DNA from 2 places in the Bacillus sp. EB106-04-04-XG123 genome. Region 2 is predicted to be linked to the other one. Evidence: a T-box and tRNA genes for the amino acid it is inferred to sense, from the RefSeq annotation. Region 2 holds a T-box; the other holds one or more tRNA genes.
What was found. The T-box of region 2 lies ahead of thrS (threonine--tRNA ligase). A T-box ahead of a tRNA ligase gene usually reads a tRNA of that ligase, here a tRNA-Thr.
Positions count from the first base shown of each region.

Region 1 (9,761 bases), on a different contig from region 2:
AAATGGCTTGCTTGTTTTTTTGTGCTTCGTTGTTTAAATCATAAGAGCCAGACGCATTTAGAAGCTGTTCAAACGCACTTGATACTTGGTTGACAACACCGGTACCTAAAATGATTTGAAGCGTTTCTGCTTCGACGACGCCAATAACGCCATCGAGTTCTTTGATTGCTGTGATGTGAACTTTTTCATTATCGATCGGTGTAATTCGAAGACGTGTCATACAATGTGTATGGGAAGAGATATTTTCAGAACCACCACAGAGTGAAAGAATGTCTTTCGCCAACTGCTGATATTTCTTTTGATGACTCATGTTGAATCCCCCTTTGTTTTTCGTTTCATGGAGCGGATGGCATGCCTTGTCTTGTCAATATATTGCGCTGTCTCTTCATATTGACGAGAAGCTAAACTGAGGAACAAGACATCAATTAAGTAGAGCTGTGCCATTCTAGAGGAAGTGGCAGCACTGCGAAAAGGTGCTTCATTGGAACCGGACGTCGATAGGTGAACATCACATAAAGCAGAAACGCTAGTATGACCTGGATGTGTTAAAGCAATGGTTTTCACTTGGTTGTCTTTTGCGAGCTGAAGGGCTTGAATGATGTCTAACGTTTCTCCTGAAAAGGAGATACCAAACACAATGTCATTCTCTCCTGCATTTGCAATGACCGTAGATGCAATGTGCATGTCAGTGAAGGCTGTCGCTGCATAGTTAATTCTGAGAAATTTCTGCTGGGCATCAGCTGCGACGATGCCAGATGCACCAACACCGATAAAATGAATTTGGTTTGCATTCAGCAGTAATTGAACAGCCTTTTCTAAAGCATCTGCATTTAAAATAGAAGCGGTGTCCTTAATCGATTGAATCGAGTTTCCTGCTGTTTTTTGAATAATGGATTGAAGCGGTTCATCTTGTTCGATATCTCTGTAGCCTTGTTTATCGTCATGCATCAAGTCTCCAGCGATCCGCATTTTTAAATCTTGATAGCCATCCAGCCCGAGAGATTTACAAAGACGGATGACTGCAGAGCTGCTTGCGCCGGCTGCCTGACTGATTTCGTGTACTGTACTTTTAATGACTTTGTCAGGATGGGCAAGGATATAGTCTGCAATGATTTTTTCAGATTGGGGGAGCTTTGATTTGATTGTGTGTAGTAGGGTAAGTCCACCTGCTGACATGAGCTCTGCCTCCTTTAGGATTGATAACGTGAGATCGCTTTGTCGATGTGGCCATTCGTTTTGCTCAGTAAATCTTTGGCTGTTTTCTTGTCTGTGTTTGTTTGGAGCATGACGATGGCAGTTTTGACTTCTAAGTCTGCTGCTTCGAGAGTCTTTACGGCTTGTTCGTAGGAAGCATTTGTCACATGTTGAATGATGGTGATGGCGCGTTCTTTTAATTTATGATTGCTGACTTTTACATCAACCATCAGGTTTTCATATACTTTGCCTTGTCTGACCATGACTGAGGTGGAAAGCATATTTAAAATCATTTTATGAGCGGATGCGGCTTTCATTCTTGTTGACCCAGTAATGGCCTCTGGTCCTACAATGACCTCAATGGCGCAATCTGCAAGCTCGCTAATTTCTGCTTGTTCATTGCAGCTGAGTGCTACTGTTTTAGCTCCAATTGACTTTGCATAGTTTAAAGCGCCGATGATATAAGGGGTCCTACCGCTTGCGGCAATTCCGACGACTGTATCTTTTGATGTCAGGTGGATGTGTACTAAATCCTGTTTGCCGGCTTCTTCACTATCTTCCACATCTTCGGCAGCTTGAGAAAAAGCTGAGTCTCCGCCTGCCATGATGCCTACAATGACATCAGGTGAGACGCTATAGGTTGGGGGACATTCGACAGCATCCATTACGCCAATTCTGCCGCTTGTTCCGGCGCCTAAATAAACGAGTCTGCCTCCATTTGAGATGGATTCATAGGCAAAGTCACTTGCTGTTTTGACATGGGGAAGTACAAGGTTGACTGCTTGAGCGACCTTCATATCTTCTTTATTAATCATCTGGAGTATTTCAAGCGGATCTGCTTGAGAAATTCCCATTGTGTTGGGGTTTCTTGATTCTGTTGTCAAAGAACGCAGTTGAGATGGCTGCATGTGACATACCTCCTTATTTCTTCATTTTCAGTATATTGAGTATGATATGAAATTTCAATATTATATTTGAATATTGAAATTATATTTCAGTCGAAATGTTGAATAAATAGGGAGTAAATAGTTAGAAAATAAAAAAAATAAAAATCCCCTTTACAAAAGGGGGACAACCTGTATATAATAACTTTTGTCAGCTTCACGGAAACAACAAACTTGACAAACTGGCCCGTTGGTCAAGCGGTTAAGACACCGCCCTTTCACGGCGGTAACACGGGTTCGAATCCCGTACGGGTCACCATGATGTGGAGGATTAGCTCAGCTGGGAGAGCATCTGCCTTACAAGCAGAGGGTCGGCGGTTCGAGCCCGTCATCCTCCACCATATGCCGGTGTAGCTCAACTGGTAGAGCAACTGACTTGTAATCAGTAGGTTGGGGGTTCAAGTCCTCTTGCCGGCACTGTTTTTTCTTTATCAATTCCATATGTGGAGGGGTAGCGAAGTGGCTAAACGCGGCGGACTGTAAATCCGCTCCCTCCGGGTTCGGCGGTTCGAATCCGTCCCCCTCCACCATTTTTGGGCTATAGCCAAGCGGTAAGGCAACGGACTTTGACTCCGTCATGCGTTGGTTCGAATCCAGCTAGCCCAGTTAAGACACCTTTTTCAAAAAGGTGTCTTTTTTTATGTTGGCAGAGAGAATGTATAACTATTCAAAATGTTGTCGAGTTGAGTCAGAAGGCATCAAGAAAGTAAAATATAAGCATGAACGGAAAGGGGATGTACATATGGGAGAGCAAAAGAAGGTCACGATTGTTGGAGTTCCGATGGACTTGGGGCAAACGAGAAGGGGCGTCGATATGGGGCCGAGTGCGATTCGTTGTGCAGGCGTAAAAGAAAAATTGGAAACGCTCTCATTTGATGTGGAGGATCTCGGAGATATTCCAGTTGAACAAAGAGATGATGAGAAAGGTTTATATACAAGTGAAAAGCTGAAAAATTTAACGGAGAATGCTGGTGCGAATCAGCTGCTTGCTGAGAAGGTTGACAGTATTGTGCAATCAGGTTCGTTTCCGCTCATTTTAGGTGGTGATCACAGTATTGCGATTGGCACACTTGCTGGGGTAGCCAAGCATTATGAAAACTTAGGAGTCATTTGGTATGATGCACACGGGGATTTGAATACGGAGGAAACCTCTCCTTCTGGAAATATTCATGGCATGCCGCTTGCTGTCAGTCTCGGTTTTGGGCATGCAGATTTAACGAACATTGGCGGTTATTCACCTAAATTGAAACCTGAAAATGTCGTTATAATTGGTGCTCGATCTTTAGATGAAGGAGAGCGGGCATTGATTCGAGAGAAAGGCATTAAAGTCTATACGATGCATGAAATTGATCGTTTAGGGATGACAAGGGTGATGGAGGAAGCTATTGCTTATCTAAAGGAAAGAACAGATGGTGTCCATCTCTCGCTTGATTTAGACGGGCTAGACCCAGCGGAATGCCCTGGTGTAGGCACTCCGGTAGCAGGCGGCATTAGTTACCGGGAGAGTCATCTTGCAATGGAGCTTTTAGAGGAGGCGGGTATTTTAACGTCTGCTGAATTTGTTGAAGTAAATCCGGTTTTAGATGAGAAAAACAAAACAGCAGAAGCGGCTGTGGCATTAATTGGATCGTTAATGGGTGAAAAGCTATTGTAGAGCGGGACTTGTTCCCGTTCTTTTTTGTTTTGGGAAAATTTAAGGATATGTTAAGGTTTTTACCGGTTGATAAGCGTAACACACTGTCAAAAATTTGTTACACTATTTTTTAGAGGAGAATGAAACCTTTTGGAAAGAGGTTCGTATACATAAAGACCGGTGAAGGCAGAGGTTGAATATACTATGGACACAATGATTAAAAAGAGAATTAAGCAAGTGAAAAAAGGCGACCAGAACGCATTTGCAGACATCGTAGACCTGTATAAAGACAAAATTTATCAGCTGTGCTACCGTATGCTTGGGAATGCACATGAAGCGGAGGATATTGCGCAGGAGGCGTTTATTCGTGCTTATGTGAATATCGAAAGCTTTGATGTGAATCGTAAGTTTTCCACGTGGCTGTACCGCATTGCAACCAACCTGACCATCGACCGTATTCGCAAAAAAAAGCCGGATTACTATTTAGATGCAGAGGTGGCAGGAACAGAAGGATTAAATATGTATTCTCAAATTGCTGCTGATGGCATTTTGCCAGAGGATGAGGTGGTGTCTCTTGAATTATCGAGTACCATTCAGCAAAAAATTCTAAGATTACCCGACAAATATCGTTCGGTCATCGTATTAAAGTATATTGATGAACTCTCGTTAAAAGAGATTAGTGAGATTCTGAATATACCAGTTGGTACGGTGAAAACGAGAATACACAGGGGTAGAGAGGCTCTCCGGAAACAGTTGAGAGACCTTTGAGTGAGGTGATTTTGATGAGCTGTCAGGATAGAATCGTCCAGCTTATGCATCAGTATTTAGACGGGGACATTGAGCCCCAAGACGAAAAAGAATTAAAAAGCCATCTGCAATCGTGTGAGGAGTGCCGTACTCATTTTCAACAAATTGAGAAATCCATCGCGCTAGTGCAGAGTACATCTCATATAGAAGCACCATCTGATTTCACTGCAAAGGTGATGGCAGGTCTTCCAAAGGAGAAAAAGCGTGTGTCGGTTCAAAGATGGATCAAAGCTCACCCGCTGATGGTAGCCGCTGCCCTCTTTCTCATTTTAATGGGAGGTAGTCTGTTCACGAGCTGGAATACCGATCATAATTTCAGTGTGTCAAAGCAGCCGAATCTCGTCGTTGAAAATGATACAGTGACCGTACCTAAAGGGGAAACCGTAAAGGGTGATGTCACTGTCAAAAATGGCAAGTTGATTGTAGAAGGCAAGGTTGATGGAAATGTCACCGTCGTCAATGGGGAACAGTTGACTGCTTCTGCCGGACAAGTCACTGGTCAAATTAATGAAATTAATGAAGTGTTTGATTGGATCTGGTACAAAATGAAATCAACAGCACAAAACGTAATGCGGGTCATTGGGCCAGAGGAGCAAAAGTAACTCAATCGGCTTAAGAGCAGTCTCTAAGGGGGCTGCTCTTTTTTCTATACATTGGTGAGATTCACGCATACTAACAAGTCAGCCAGATATGGCAACTATTTTCCTTGCTGAAACAAAATGTGGTATAATAGCCACGCTATGTATTGATACATAGGCTCTTTTTATATTAAAAAAATGCATCAAACGAAGAATAACTGAAAATTCTGGAGGACGAGGAAATGGCTTTAGGGGATATTCCTTTTTTGCAGTACCTCGGTAATGCTGTTGATATTCTCGTTGTTTGGTATGTGATATATAAATTAATGATGGTCATCCGCGGAACAAAAGCGGTTCAGCTTTTAAAGGGAATTGTGGTCATTGTTCTCGTCAGGATGGGAAGTGCGTATCTCGGTCTTAACACACTTCAATGGCTGATGGATCAAGCGATTACGTGGGGATTCCTTGCGATCATTATTATTTTTCAGCCAGAGCTAAGGAGAGCGCTTGAGCAGCTTGGGCGCGGCCGTTTCTTCTCAAGAAGCGGGACACCTGTAGAGGAACAGCAGCAGAAAACGATCGAGGCAATTACAAAAGCAATTAACTATATGGCGAAACGCAGAATCGGCGCGCTGCTGACAATTGAGCGCGATACCGGAATGAATGATTACATAGAGACAGGAATTCCTTTGAATGCAAAGGTGAGTTCAGAGCTGCTCATTAATATTTTCATTCCGAATACACCGCTTCATGACGGTGCTGTCATTATGAAGCGGGATGAGATTGCAGCTGCAGCTTGCTATTTACCGCTGTCAGAAAGCCCTTTTATCTCTAAGGAGCTTGGGACGCGTCATAGGGCGGCAGTCGGAATTAGTGAAGTGACAGACAGCTTAACTGTCATCGTTTCTGAGGAAACTGGCGGCATTTCTGTCGCAAGGAATGGTGATCTTCACCGAGAATTGACAGAAGAAGCGCTTGAAGAAATGCTGATTGCTGAATTTAGTAAGAACAGCAAAGATGCTTCCTCGACCAAATGGTATTGGAGGGGCAAGAAAAATGGATAAGATTTTGAATAATCGCTGGGCCGTTAAGCTTCTTGCATTGGTCTTCGCTTTATTGCTGTATGGTGCAGTCAATTCAGCGCAAGCGCCCACGCCGAAAAAAATCGGTGAATCCTTTTTCCCAACATCGACGACAGATGAAGCAACTTTAACTGACATTCCTGTTAAAGCGTATTATGATGACGAGAAATACGTTGTCACCGGTGTGCCGCAGACAGTCAATGTCACGATTAAAGGATCAACAAGTGCTGTGAAAACAGCAAGACAAACAAAGAATTTTGAAATTTACGCAGACATGCAGAACTTATCGACAGGTACACATAAAGTGGAGCTGAAGGCAAGAGATGTATCGAAGGGACTCACACTATCGATTAATCCATCTGTGACGACTGTGACGATACAAGAAAAAACGACAGCTGAATTTCCTGTTGAAACTGAATTTTATAATCAAAATAAAATCAAAGACGGCTATTCACCTGAACAGCCCATTGTGAATCCGAAAAAGGTCACAGTTACTGGATCAAAGGACGTCATCGACAAAATTTCTGTCATTAAAGCTTTTGTGAATTTAGAGGATGTCGATCAGCAAATTGAAAAAGAAGCGAAGCTCACTGTGTATGATAGCAGCGGGAATGAGCTGCCAGTCGAAGTAAGTCCGTCCGTGGTGGATATTACGGTTCCAATCTCGAGTCCGAGCAAAAAGGTTCCGTTTAAACTTGAGCGGACGGGCAGCTTGCCAGAAGGGATCAGCATTTCAAGCATTGAGACAAGCCCGAGTGAGGTCACAGTGTACGGCTCTCAAAAGGCACTGGATGCACTTGATTTTATTGATGGCGTCAAGCTGGACCTAAGTAAGATCAAAGATGATACGGAGATTGATGCCGATATTCCGCTGCCAGATGGTGTGAAAAAGGTATCACCCGAAACTGTTAAGATCAAAGTGAAGGTTGCAACAGCTGAAGAAAAAAAGATCGATAATGTACCGATTTCTGTCGTGGGTTTGAGCAAGGATCTCACATCTGATTTTGTGAGCCCATCTTCTGGACGGATCACGTTAACAGCAAAGGGGTCGAAGAGTGCGATTGATAAACTAAAGGCTTCAGATGTTGAAGCCTATATCAATGCAGGGGACTTGAACGAAGGAACCCATGAGGTCAAAGTTCAAGTGAATGGTCCTCAAAATGTGACATGGACATTATCAAGATCAAAGGTCAAAGTGAAACTCACTTCTACTGATACAGAGGATCAGCCGGCGTCGACGAATGATCGAAAGGATCAAAAAGATCAATCAACTGATGATGATGATCAGGATGAGAAGAGTAAAGAAGAATCCACGCAAGATAAAGCAAAGAAAGAATCAAGTCAAAGACAGCCGGTCAAAGAAGATAAAAAAGAGGACGAAGCGTCCTCTTGAATGGAAAAAAGGAGCGATTGAAACATGGGCAAGTACTTTGGAACTGACGGTGTAAGGGGTGTAGCAAATAGCGAATTAACGCCAGAGCTCGCATTTAAAATTGGGAGATTTGGCGGCTATGTGCTCACAAAGGATAAAGAACGTCCAAAGGTACTCGTTGGACGAGACACACGTATATCCGGTCATATGCTGGAAGGAGCGCTCGTTGCAGGCTTACTTTCAATTGGAGCTGAAGTGATGCGTCTAGGTGTGATCTCAACACCTGGTGTGTCTTATTTAACGAAGGCAATGGATGCTGAAGCGGGTGTCATGATTTCTGCTTCACACAATCCAGTTCAAGACAACGGCATTAAATTCTTCGGCGGTGACGGCTTTAAGCTGTCAGATGAACAGGAGAATGAAATTGAGCAGCTGATGGATCAGCCAGTCGATCAATTGCCACGCCCGGTTGGAGCGGATCTTGGAACGGTCAATGACTATTTTGAAGGCGGTCAGAAATACTTGCAATTCTTGAAGCAGACAGCGGATGAGGATTTCACAGGTATTCACGTGGCGCTTGACTGTGCACACGGTGCAACCTCTTCTCTAGCGACACATTTATTTGCAGATTTAGATGCTGATGTGTCTACAATGGGAACATCACCAAATGGACTGAATATCAATGATGGTGTAGGCTCCACTCATCCAGAGGCACTTTCTGCTTTTGTGAAGGAGAAGGGTGCAGATATTGGTCTTGCGTTTGATGGTGACGGTGACCGTTTGATTGCTGTCGATGAAAAAGGTGATATCGTAGACGGCGATCAAATTATGTACATATGTGCACGTTATTTGAAGGGTGAAGGCCGATTAAAGGATGACACTGTGGTGTCTACGGTCATGAGTAACCTAGGTTTCTATAAAGCGCTTGAAAAGCAAGGCATTAAGAGCATTCAAACTGCTGTTGGTGACCGCTATGTGGTCGAAGCGATGAAAAAGGACGGCTATAATGTCGGCGGTGAGCAATCAGGCCATTTGATTTTCCTTGATTATAATACGACAGGTGATGGCATGCTTTCTGCGATCATGCTTGTGAATACGCTCAAAGCGACAGGGAAAACATTATCAGAGCTTGCAGCGGAAATGGAAAAGTTCCCGCAGCTTTTAGTGAATGTGAAAGTGTCTGATAAATATAAAGTAGAAGAAAATGAAAAAGTAAAAGCGGTGATCCAAGAGGTCGAAAAAGAGATGAATGGTGACGGCCGTATCCTTGTTCGTCCATCTGGAACAGAACCGCTTGTACGTGTTATGGCTGAGGCAAAAACAAAAGAGCTGTGTGATGAATATGTAGCTCGAATTACGGCTGTTGTGAAAGAAGAAATGGGTATTGAGTAATAGATGAAAGCAAATCGCTAGCAGCGGTTTGCTTTTTTTTTTCGAATAAACGACATAATTGGATGGATCTGTACGAATCATATAAGTGAGGGCAACTTGAAGCTGCCTTCATACATAGGAGAGCACATCAAAGGTAGAACGTGACAAGCCTCATCGCATATAGTGTATGGAGGTCTCACTTTCTCAAATGAAGGCAATCACCTGCTAAATTGTGATTGACGGAGGTCAGACCTTATAGTACAATCATCCTTGTGTTACTGGATTTTTATTCTATCAGGAAAGGCAGGGTAGATGTTCAGAAACTCTCTTATAATTATAGCGCCCGAACTAAGCGATCGGACGAAAGATGCTTAGTTGACGAGGATGGAGGTTATCGAATTTTCGGCGGATGCCTCCCGGCTGATCAAAAAAAGAGATCACAGCCGTAAGTGTTTCTTTAAACCAAAGAGGTGACTCTTTGTACAAAGGGAATACACATGATCTCCCAAAATAAACATGTAGAGAGGGACGAAGAAATGTCCCTTCTATTTTAGTAGGCTTTCTTTGTCCCTTTCACATGATCGGGAGGAAGAATATTTATGTGTGGAATCGTAGGTTATATTGGTCAGAATGATGCGAAGGAAATCTTATTAAAAGGTTTAGAGAAGCTTGAGTACCGCGGGTATGATTCAGCAGGTATCGCTGTGGCAAACGAAGAAGGCGTGCATGTGTTCAAAGAAAAAGGACGTATCGCTGAGCTTCGTGAAGTCGTGGATGCAG
Region 1 is NZ_JBYTDZ010000004.1:8,765-18,525, forward strand. It holds gene AC3WTB_RS13050 (PTS transporter subunit EIIC) at 1-310, opposite strand, end outside; gene AC3WTB_RS13055 (MurR/RpiR family transcriptional regulator) at 307-1,176, opposite strand; gene murQ (N-acetylmuramic acid 6-phosphate etherase) at 1,191-2,102, opposite strand; tRNA gene AC3WTB_RS13065 (tRNA-Glu) at 2,323-2,397, shown strand; tRNA gene AC3WTB_RS13070 (tRNA-Val) at 2,404-2,479, shown strand; tRNA gene AC3WTB_RS13075 (tRNA-Thr) at 2,483-2,555, shown strand; tRNA gene AC3WTB_RS13080 (tRNA-Tyr) at 2,584-2,668, shown strand; tRNA gene AC3WTB_RS13085 (tRNA-Gln) at 2,673-2,744, shown strand; gene rocF (arginase) at 2,881-3,792, shown strand; gene sigW (RNA polymerase sigma factor SigW) at 3,976-4,539, shown strand; gene rsiW (anti-sigma-W factor RsiW) at 4,554-5,180, shown strand; gene cdaA (diadenylate cyclase CdaA) at 5,399-6,220, shown strand; gene AC3WTB_RS13110 (CdaR family protein) at 6,213-7,631, shown strand; gene glmM (phosphoglucosamine mutase) at 7,656-9,002, shown strand; gene glmS (glutamine--fructose-6-phosphate transaminase (isomerizing)) at 9,581-9,761, shown strand, end outside.
Region 1: it has a tRNA-Thr gene. The T-box ahead of thrS (threonine--tRNA ligase) is inferred to sense a tRNA for this amino acid. The anticodon was not compared.

Region 2 (9,761 bases):
GGTGTGGAAGCTGTAAAGGAGGAAATCAATTGACGCTTGTCATTGGATTAACAGGCGGGATTGCTAGTGGAAAAAGCACCGTCTCGCAAATGATAAAAGAGCAGGGCATCCGGGTCGTGGACGCAGATGTCATTGCAAAAGAAGCGGTTGCCAAAGGTACACCAGCTCTTCAACAAATCGTTCAAACCTTTGGCGAGGATGTTCTCCTGCCAAATGGGGAGCTGAACCGGCAGCAGCTTGGAGCCATCATTTTTTCTGATGAAGAGAAAAGAAAGCAGCTGAATGCGATTGTTCATCCTGAAGTGAGAAAGGAAATGCTCAAACAGCGAGATGAAGGGGTTAGTCAGCAAGAAACCTTCGTTGTCCTCGATATCCCGCTTTTATTTGAAAGTCAGCTGGAAAGCCTTGTCGACCGCATCATTGTGGTGTATACAACGCCTGAATTGCAGCTGTCGCGGCTCATGAATCGAAATGACCTCAGTGAGGAAGAAGCGCTGAATCGTATTCACTCTCAGCAGTCTCTTGAGGAGAAATGTAAAAAAGCAGACAGCGTGATAGAGAACACACAAGATCTCGCATTTATCAGAAAGCAATTGCAGAACATATTAAATGAATGGGAACATACAGATAAGTAAGAGTACATACACGTACTCTTCTTTTTTTATGCTTTATTCTTATTTCCTTTGAAAAGAACAGCCCTTTTTAGAAAATATACGTTTATATACTGGCAATTACATTCTAATGTGATATACTAATTTCATAAATAAATTTATTGAGTATAACACATAATAGAGGAGTGACCTGTTCATGAAGGTAAAAGCAGCGATCAATGGGTTTGGCAGAATTGGACGCATGGTCTTCAGAAAAGCAATGCTTGATGATCAAATTCAAATTGTAGCGGTGAACGCAAGCTATCCTGCCGAAACGCTAGCACATTTAATTAAATATGACACAAATCATGGACGTTACGAATGTGATGTGACAGCAGAAGATGACGCCTTGATTGTAAATGGCAAAAGAGTGCTTTTGCTTAATAATAGAGACCCAAAGCAGCTTCCATGGGGAGAGCTTGGGATTGATATCGTCATTGAAGCAACAGGTAAATTTAATTCAAAAGATCAAGCGATGGGCCATATAGATGCCGGAGCGAAAAAAGTCGTTCTAACAGCTCCAGGTAAAAATGAAGACATTACGATTGTGATGGGTGTCAATGAGGATGATCTTGATCCTGAAAAGCACGTCATTATTTCAAACGCATCTTGTACAACAAACTGTTTAGCACCAGTTGTGAAACTGTTAGATGATGAATTTGGCATCGACAACGGGTTAATGACAACGGTTCATGCTTATACAAATGATCAAAAAAATATCGATAACCCGCATAAGGATCTGCGCCGGGCAAGAGCATGTGCTCAGTCCATTATTCCAACTACGACAGGTGCCGCTAAAGCGCTTTCTTTAGTACTTCCGCACATGAAAGGGAAATTGCATGGGCTTGCACTCCGCGTGCCAGTTTCCAATGTGTCGATGGTTGACCTTGTTGTAGACTTAAAAAAAGATGTCACAGCAGAAGAAGTCAATGCAGCCTTCTCAAATGCATCTAAAACATCTCTTGCTGGTATTTTAGATTACACAGATGAGCCGCTTGTCTCTACGGACTTTAACACGAACCCTTACTCAGCAGTCGTTGATGGATTGACAACGATGGTAATGGAAGGGAGAAAAGTAAAAGTTCTTGCATGGTATGACAATGAATGGGGTTATTCATGCCGAGTGGTTGACCTTGTGAAATTTGTCGGCGCACAGATGAAAGAGCTTTCTGCTGTTTGAAATGAAGAAGACGATCGTCCCTTTTCAAGAAATGAGAGAAAATCCCACTAAAAACACAGCTTGCAAAATGGGTCTAAACAAAGTATACTATTTTTCGTGAACTTCTTGTTCGCAGACTCATTCGGGTATACTTAAAGGGTTAGGACCTCTTAGGACTAACTTTCCCCCGTGGTATATGTCCGGTCCGGCTGCTTAGAACTTCACTCTTTCATTCTTGTTTAAAGGGGGGTCCATGATGGAAACAATCGGACGTCACGTTATCTCCGAGCTATGGGGATGCGACTGTGATAAACTGAACGACATGGATTTTATTGAAAAAACGTTTGTAAATGCAGCTTTGAAATCAGGAGCTGAGGTAAGAGAGGTTGCTTTTCACAAATTTGCACCTCAAGGAGTAAGTGGAGTTGTCATTATTTCTGAATCTCATCTGACAATTCACAGCTTTCCTGAACATGGTTATGCGAGCATAGATGTTTATACTTGCGGCGACCTAGATCCGAATATTGCAGCAGATCATATCGGAGATGAATTAGGTGCTGAAACAAGAGAAAACATCGAAATTCCTCGAGGCATGGGACCTGTACAAGTAAAACAGGCACAAGCCAAAGCACTGTAAACATAAAAAAGATTGCAATGGGAGCTGGCCAAAAGCATTAAATGCCTTTGTGTTATGCTCCTTTTTATATTTATTTGAGAAAAAATCCAACATTCCCCAGCTTGTCTATACTTTTGTTCTAGGAAAACAAAGGTTTTTTTTATAAAATAAAGAAAGAGGCATTATGGCAAAGGGGATACGTGTATGATTTTAAGACAAAATTTTAAACGGTTCATGTCAAACCATACAGAAACATCTGACGAGCATCCAGTGTCAGAACTGAAAAGCCATTACTACAAATCGACGAATGCACAAGTTTTTCAAGCGGTGGAAGCCATTCTTTCCCGAAACGATTCCTATCAAGTGACATCTGTTTCAGCAGAACGAGGTGAAATCAGCGCAAACATACGATTGCCGAAAAAAGCCTTTCTCGTGGCGACTGTCATTTCAATTCGTCCTTTTGAAACAGCTGTCGATTTTAATGTGACAACAGAAACGGCCCTGCCAACAGATTTCGGCTATAGTCAGAAGACCGTTCTGTCCCTTTATGATGAACTAGACAAACAACTTCCAAGAATAGATCGGAGCTGATGATATGAAATGTCCCACATGTCAGCACCTTGGCACAAGGGTGCTTGATTCAAGACCAGTAGATGAAGGGAAATCCATCCGTCGTAGAAGAGAGTGCGAAAGCTGCCAATATCGCTTTACGACGTTTGAAAAATTAGAAGAATTACCGCTGATTGTGGTGAAAAAAGAAGGAATTCGAGAAGAATTCAGCCGCGAAAAAATGCTGAGAGGACTTATCAAAGCGTGTGAAAAGCGTCCTGTCGCTTTAAAGCAGCTGGAGGATGTCTGCTTTAATATCGAAAAAGAACTGCGCAATCAAGGCATGTCAGAAGTGAAAAGCGAGCTTGTAGGTGAAATGGTGATGGACGAGCTGGCGAAAATTGATGAAGTGTCTTACGTTAGGTTTGCCTCGGTTTACCGGCAGTTTAAAGACATCAATGTCTTTATTGATGAATTAAAAGATCTATTAAAGAAAGAACGCTAAAAAGAGCTGGAGATTCTTCATGCTCTTTTTCCTGCGTAAAGCGTAAAACGCAAAAAGAGTGTACAATGGAAACAATCGCAATTCATGGGGAGGATCAGCATATGACAGAGCATTGGAAGGAAGTGCTAGCCGTCGATCCGTATGTCGTCAAAAGCGCTTCATTGCTCGGTGACATCGATAGACAGCTCATCACTCTTTTATATCAGCCGCTTATTGGCATGTCCGCTTTCAGCTTATACATGACGCTGTGGGGAGAGCTGGAACAAAATCGTATGTGGGGAAAACCTGCACCTCACCGGCAGCTCATGGTCATGCTGCAGACGAATTTAAATGATATTTTTGAGGAACGTTTAAAGCTTGAAGCAATCGGCTTACTCCGCACATATGAACAGGAAACGGAAGAAGGCAGACTGTTTACATATGAGCTTGTACCGCCGCTAAGACCGGATGAATTTTTCCAAGATGGTATGCTGAATGTCCTGCTGTACCATCGTGTAGAGAAAGCAAAATATATGCAGCTTCGTGATTATTTCTCTTATCCAGGTGTTCCTGCAGAAGCAAAGAACATTTCACGGTCGTTTGAAGAAGTCTTTCACGTGTTGCAGCCAGGCGAACGCAAGATGACAGAAGAGATTCATCAGGCGTCATCGCTTGATCAAGGCTATGAATATGTGACCGTTGGATCGAGTCAGCCGGCACCGCTCTCAGACGAATCCTTTGATTTCGATCTATTGTTAGCGGGTATGTCTGACATGATGATTCCAAGAAAGGCTTTGACAAAGCAGGTAAAAGAAACAATTAAGAAGTTAGCCGTTGTATACGGCATCACCCCGCTTCAAATGCAAAATATTGTAGCAGGTGCATGCGGTTCGGATCAAATGATCTCAACAGAAGAGCTGAGAAAAGCAGCAAGAGACTGGTACCAAATTGAATACAGAGGCGAACAGCCAAAGCTGATTGATCAAAAACAGCCAAGACACTTGCGGCAAGATGCTTCAAAGACGCCGGCAGCGGATACTCCAGATGCAAAATTGATTGAAAAGCTGGATCATATTTCGCCTAGAGAGCTGCTAAAAGACATGGCAGATGGCATTGAGCCAACATATGCCGACTTAAGAATTGTCGAAGATATCATGCTCGAGCAGCAGCTAGAGCCAGGTGTCATGAATGTTCTCATCTACTATACCTTACTCAAAACAGATATGAAGCTGTCGAAAACATACATGCAAAAAATCGCCGCTCATTGGGTAAGAAAGAAAATCAAAACCGTTGCCGCGGCCATGAAAATTGCCAAAGAAGAGAACAGACAAATGACAGAGTGGGCGCAGCAGAAAAAGCAGCGCAGCACATACGGTTCAGGAAAAGTCGTCAGGGAAGAGAAACTGCCTGACTGGATGAAAGAAACCGAAACGAAAGAACAGCCGGCAAAAGAGCAAACGGACAATCTGTCTACAGAAGACCTCGAACGAGAAAAAGAAAAACTGTTAGATCAGTTTAAAAATATGAAAAAGTACAATGCACATTAAGGTGAGGTGAGATGGGATGAAACCGATCGGTCGTTCATTTGAACAGCTAAAAGGACGAGTAGATTTTCGCGTGAGATACAATCAGATTAAAGAAAGTGTGTTATCTGATGAAGATGTGAAGGCCTTTTTACAGAAGCATCAAGAAGAAATACATGAAGACATGATCAATCGCAGCTTGAACCGGCTCTTTGAATATGTGCAGCAGTCGAAGGGTTGCTCTTACTGCTTAGATGACGAAAACGTCAATGCCATTTTAGATGGGTATCACCCGAAGCTTGTAATCAAAGGTCAGAGTATTGATATTGAATATTCCCCTTGTCCAGTCAAGCTGCGGCTCGATAGACAGAAAAAACAGCAAGAGCTGATGAAAAGCATGTATATTCCGCAAAATGTCCTTCAAGCGACGTTCGCTGATCTGAACGTTGTGGGAAGACAAGAGGTCATCCAAAAAGTAGGTCAATTCCTCCAAAGCTATGATGAGACTGGAAAAGGAAAAGGCTTGTATTTACACGGAAAATTTGGAGTAGGAAAAACGTATATTCTGGCAGCCATTGCGCAGCAGCTAGCGGAGAAAGAATACCCATCTCTCCTTGTTTACGTGCCTGAATTTGTGAGAGAGTTAAAAAATTCGTTAGCTGATCATACGCTAGAAGAAAAGCTGAATATGGTTAAATCCACCCCGATTTTAATGCTTGATGATATTGGAGCAGAATCGATGACAAGCTGGGTGCGGGATGAGCTGCTCGGTACGATCTTACAATACCGTATGGCAGAGCAGCTGCCGACGTTTTTCTCTTCTAATTTCTCACCAAATGAGCTGAAGCATCACTTTACGTACTCACAGCGCGGGGAAAAAGAAGAGGTCAAAGCCGCCCGTTTAATGGAACGGATTCTCTATTTAGCAGAGCCGGTCTTGCTCGAAGGAGAAAACCGCCGTCATTTATAAAAGCGTATGTCACCTGAAGGAGGAGCAAATGAAATGAACAAAAGAAAATGGCTGCTTTTTCTTGTGATTGGTATTCTTGCTGCTGCGCTGTGGTGGCTGAATAAACAGCATCTTCAGCTCGCGCCGAAAGATGTGAAGAATTGGGTGCTTCAATTTGGGATACTGGCTCCCTTTGTTTTTCTTTTCTTATCTCTTTTCCGCCCGTTTGTTCTCGTCCCGATTACAGTCTTTTCTTTGGCGGCAGGTTTGGCATTCGGCAGTGTCCTTGGGACGATTTATGCCCTCATTGGGGCTACAGCCGGGGCAACAGGCTCCTTCATGATTGCTTCAACCTTTCGTGCAAAAAAGAAGGAAACGGAATCAAACAGCCGAAAGCTGAAAGCGGTGACGTCCCGCATTCAGGAGCATGGATTTCTTTATATTTTGTTATTGCGTATTGCACCGATTCATTTTGATTTCGTCAGCTATGCGGCAGCTGCTTCACGTGCAAATTATCGTGCATTTGTGGCAGCCACCTTTTTAGGCTTAATACCGGGTACAATTGCGTTAAATGTTCTCGGCTCAAGCTTTGTCAGCGGCAATTATGCCGCCTTAGTGGTTGTTTGTTTGATTTATTTGATCTTTATCTCCGTTCCACTCATTTTAAAAAGAAAGATGCCTGATTTATTTTAGGCGTCTATTTTTTATGTTTCCCCCATATATATGTAACAGATGTCGTTAGGGGGGACAAACATGCTTGAAATAATCTTTGAAGATGAATATGATACCGCCGCTTTTTTACATCTTGCTGAACACTTGGACAGTCGGCATCACATGTCAATTCAACAAGGGAAAGACCGGCTTCTCATAGAGGCGAAGGAATCAGAAGAAGCACTTGAGCACATTGTGCGGCCATTATTGGTTCACTTTTTTTTGGAATGCAAAGAAAATGAGCGCATGCGCAGCATCCTTGAAAACACCTATTTATTTAAAGATCCCGAAGAGCAGCACCAAATTCTTTCCATCGCTCACAGTATCATGAACGGGGACTTAGATGATATTCCCGGCATTCAGCAAGAGCCGTCAAGAGAAGCCCTTTTAAAAAAGGAGCTTGAGGCAATTTCTTTACAGCAAGGTGTTTTTTCAATTGGTTCATTTATGACATTTAGGCTGTCAGAGTATGATCGAAGGCTGAAGAACTATGTTGAAGTGTCCATTGAAGAATACAAAATGGAGCAAGAGTATCAAAACTTCATTCAATCGCTTCGAGACTATGTGATGGCAAGAGAGCCTAGGCTCGAAAAAGTACATGTTGTGCATCAGGACCGCCTGGTGATTTGGGAATTTCGCTACGCTTCTGAGCGTGATCAAAAACAATACATAGACAGACAGTTTGTAAGAGAGCATCCAATGTATATTGATTCGCAGCTGATTGCACCGCTTGTCTCCATTGCACCGCAAAAAATTGACCTATTTACAAATGATACAGGTCACTCGATGGTGCAAACGATTCAAAATATTTTTCAAGAAAGGGTCGAGGTGTTCCCGTCTCATTCTTTCCAAGAGCACAATGTTCAATTTGTACATGACCATTTCGACAAGAAAAGTGAAAAGCTTTCTTGATTTTCACGAAAAAACGTTTTATAATACGGTGTAACTTCATACAGAGACCGTATTGATAAGGACATGAACAAATGAACACCCGCTTAAAGAGAGGGAAGCCGCGGCTGAAAGCTTCCTAGCAGAGGACCATTTGCTTTACCACCTTTGAACATCAGCTGTGAACTTTTTAGTAATGGCTGACGGGAATTCCCGTTATCGAACCGCAAGCCGTATTTGCTTATGAAAAGCAAGCTGCAAGTACGGGAAAAAGGGTGGAACCACGATTCCGTTTATTCAACCTCGTCCCTTTCCAGGGGGCGGGGTTTTTATATTGCCAAAAAAAGGAGTGACCAGAGATGTCAGAACAAATTCAACTTACATTTCCAGATGGAGCAGTCAAGGAGTTTGACAAAACAGCTACAACAGAAGACATCGCGGCATCAATTAGCCCGGGCCTAAAGAAAAAAGCACTTGCCGGTAAATTGAACGGTAAAGAAATAGATCTGCGTACGCCGCTATTAGAAAGTGGAACAATCGAGATCATCACAGATAAAAGTGAAGAAGCACTCGACATTATGCGCCACAGCACAGCCCATTTGCTAGCGCAGGCGATCAAACGCCTTTATGGAAAAGAGCATCACGTTCAGTTTGGCGTAGGTCCTGTCATCGAAAATGGCTTCTACTACGATGTGGACATCGATGTAGCCATCACACCTGAAGACTTGCCAAAGATTGAAAAAGAAATGAAGAAAATCATTAACAGCAATCTGCCAATTGAGCGAATTGAAGTATCAAGAGAAGAAGCGAAAAAGCGCTTTGAAGCGATTGGTGATGAGTTGAAGCTTGAGCTGTTAGAGGCGATTCCAGAAGGTGAAGCTGTGACGATTTATGAGCAGGGTGAATTCTTTGACCTCTGCCGCGGGATTCACTTGCCGTCTACAGGGAAAATCAAAGAGTTTAAACTGTTAAGCCTTGCAGGTGCATACTGGAGAGGTGACAGTAACAACCAAATGCTTCAGCGTATTTACGGAACAGCTTTCTTCAGCAAAGAAGATTTAAATGAGCATTTACGTCTGCTTGAAGAAGCGAAAGAACGCGATCACCGTAAGCTTGGAAAAGAGCTGAAGCTGTTTGCAAATTCCCAAAAGGTTGGTCAAGGACTTCCGCTTTGGCTGCCAAAAGGCGCAACGATCCGCCGCGTCATAGAGCGTTACATTGTCGATAAAGAAGTGCGTCTTGGCTATGAGCATGTGTATACACCAGTTCTTGCGAATGTTGAGTTGTATAAAACATCAGGACACTGGGCGCATTATCAAGAAGACATGTTCCCAGTGATGGAAATGGACAACGAAGATCTTGTTCTTCGTCCGATGAACTGTCCACACCATATGATGATTTACAAAAACGAGCCGCACAGCTATCGCGAATTGCCAATTCGTATTGCAGAGCTTGGTACAATGCACCGCTATGAAATGTCAGGTGCTTTATCTGGCCTTCAGCGTGTCCGCGGTATGACATTAAACGATGCACACATCTTTGTTCGTCCAGATCAAATCAAAGACGAGTTCATCCGTACAGTTCGCTTAATTGAAGAAGTGTATCAAGACTTTGGCTTGAATGACTACACATTCCGCTTATCTTACCGTGATCCAGAAGATACTGAGAAGTATTTCGATGACGATGCGATGTGGAATAAAGCACAATCGATGCTGAAGGATGCAATGGACGAGCTTGGCCACGATTATTATGAAGCAGAAGGCGAAGCAGCATTTTATGGTCCGAAGCTTGATGTACAAGTGAAGACAGCTCTTGGAAAAGAAGAGACATTATCCACTGTACAGCTTGATTTCTTACTTCCAGAACGCTTCGATCTCACATATATCGGAGAAGATGGAAAGCACCATCGTCCAGTCGTCATTCATAGAGGTGTTGTTTCTACAATGGAACGCTTCGTTGCTTTCTTAATTGAAGAATACAAAGGAGCGCTGCCAACATGGCTGGCACCTGTACAATTCCAAGTCATCCCGGTTTCACCGTCTGTTCATTTAGACTATGCGAAAAAAGTGCAAGAACGTTTACAGCTTGAAGGTCTTCGTGTAGAGCTTGACAGCCGTGATGAAAAGATCGGATACAAAATTAGAGAAGCGCAAATGCAAAAGATTCCGTACATGCTTGTTGTCGGAGATCAAGAAGCAGAAAATGGCGCTGTCAATGTTAGAAAATATGGGG
Region 2 is NZ_JBYTDZ010000005.1:176,197-185,957, forward strand. It holds gene ytaF (sporulation membrane protein YtaF) at 1-16, shown strand, start outside; gene coaE (dephospho-CoA kinase) at 30-635, shown strand; gene AC3WTB_RS15855 (glyceraldehyde-3-phosphate dehydrogenase) at 808-1,830, shown strand; gene speD (adenosylmethionine decarboxylase) at 2,066-2,446, shown strand; gene AC3WTB_RS15865 (hypothetical protein) at 2,630-3,016, shown strand; gene nrdR (transcriptional regulator NrdR) at 3,021-3,479, shown strand; gene dnaB (replicative helicase loading/DNA remodeling protein DnaB) at 3,581-5,005, shown strand; gene dnaI (primosomal protein DnaI) at 5,022-5,951, shown strand; gene AC3WTB_RS15885 (TVP38/TMEM64 family protein) at 5,985-6,623, shown strand; gene ytxC (putative sporulation protein YtxC) at 6,684-7,553, shown strand; T-box leader at 7,597-7,843, shown strand; gene thrS (threonine--tRNA ligase) at 7,889-9,761, shown strand, end outside.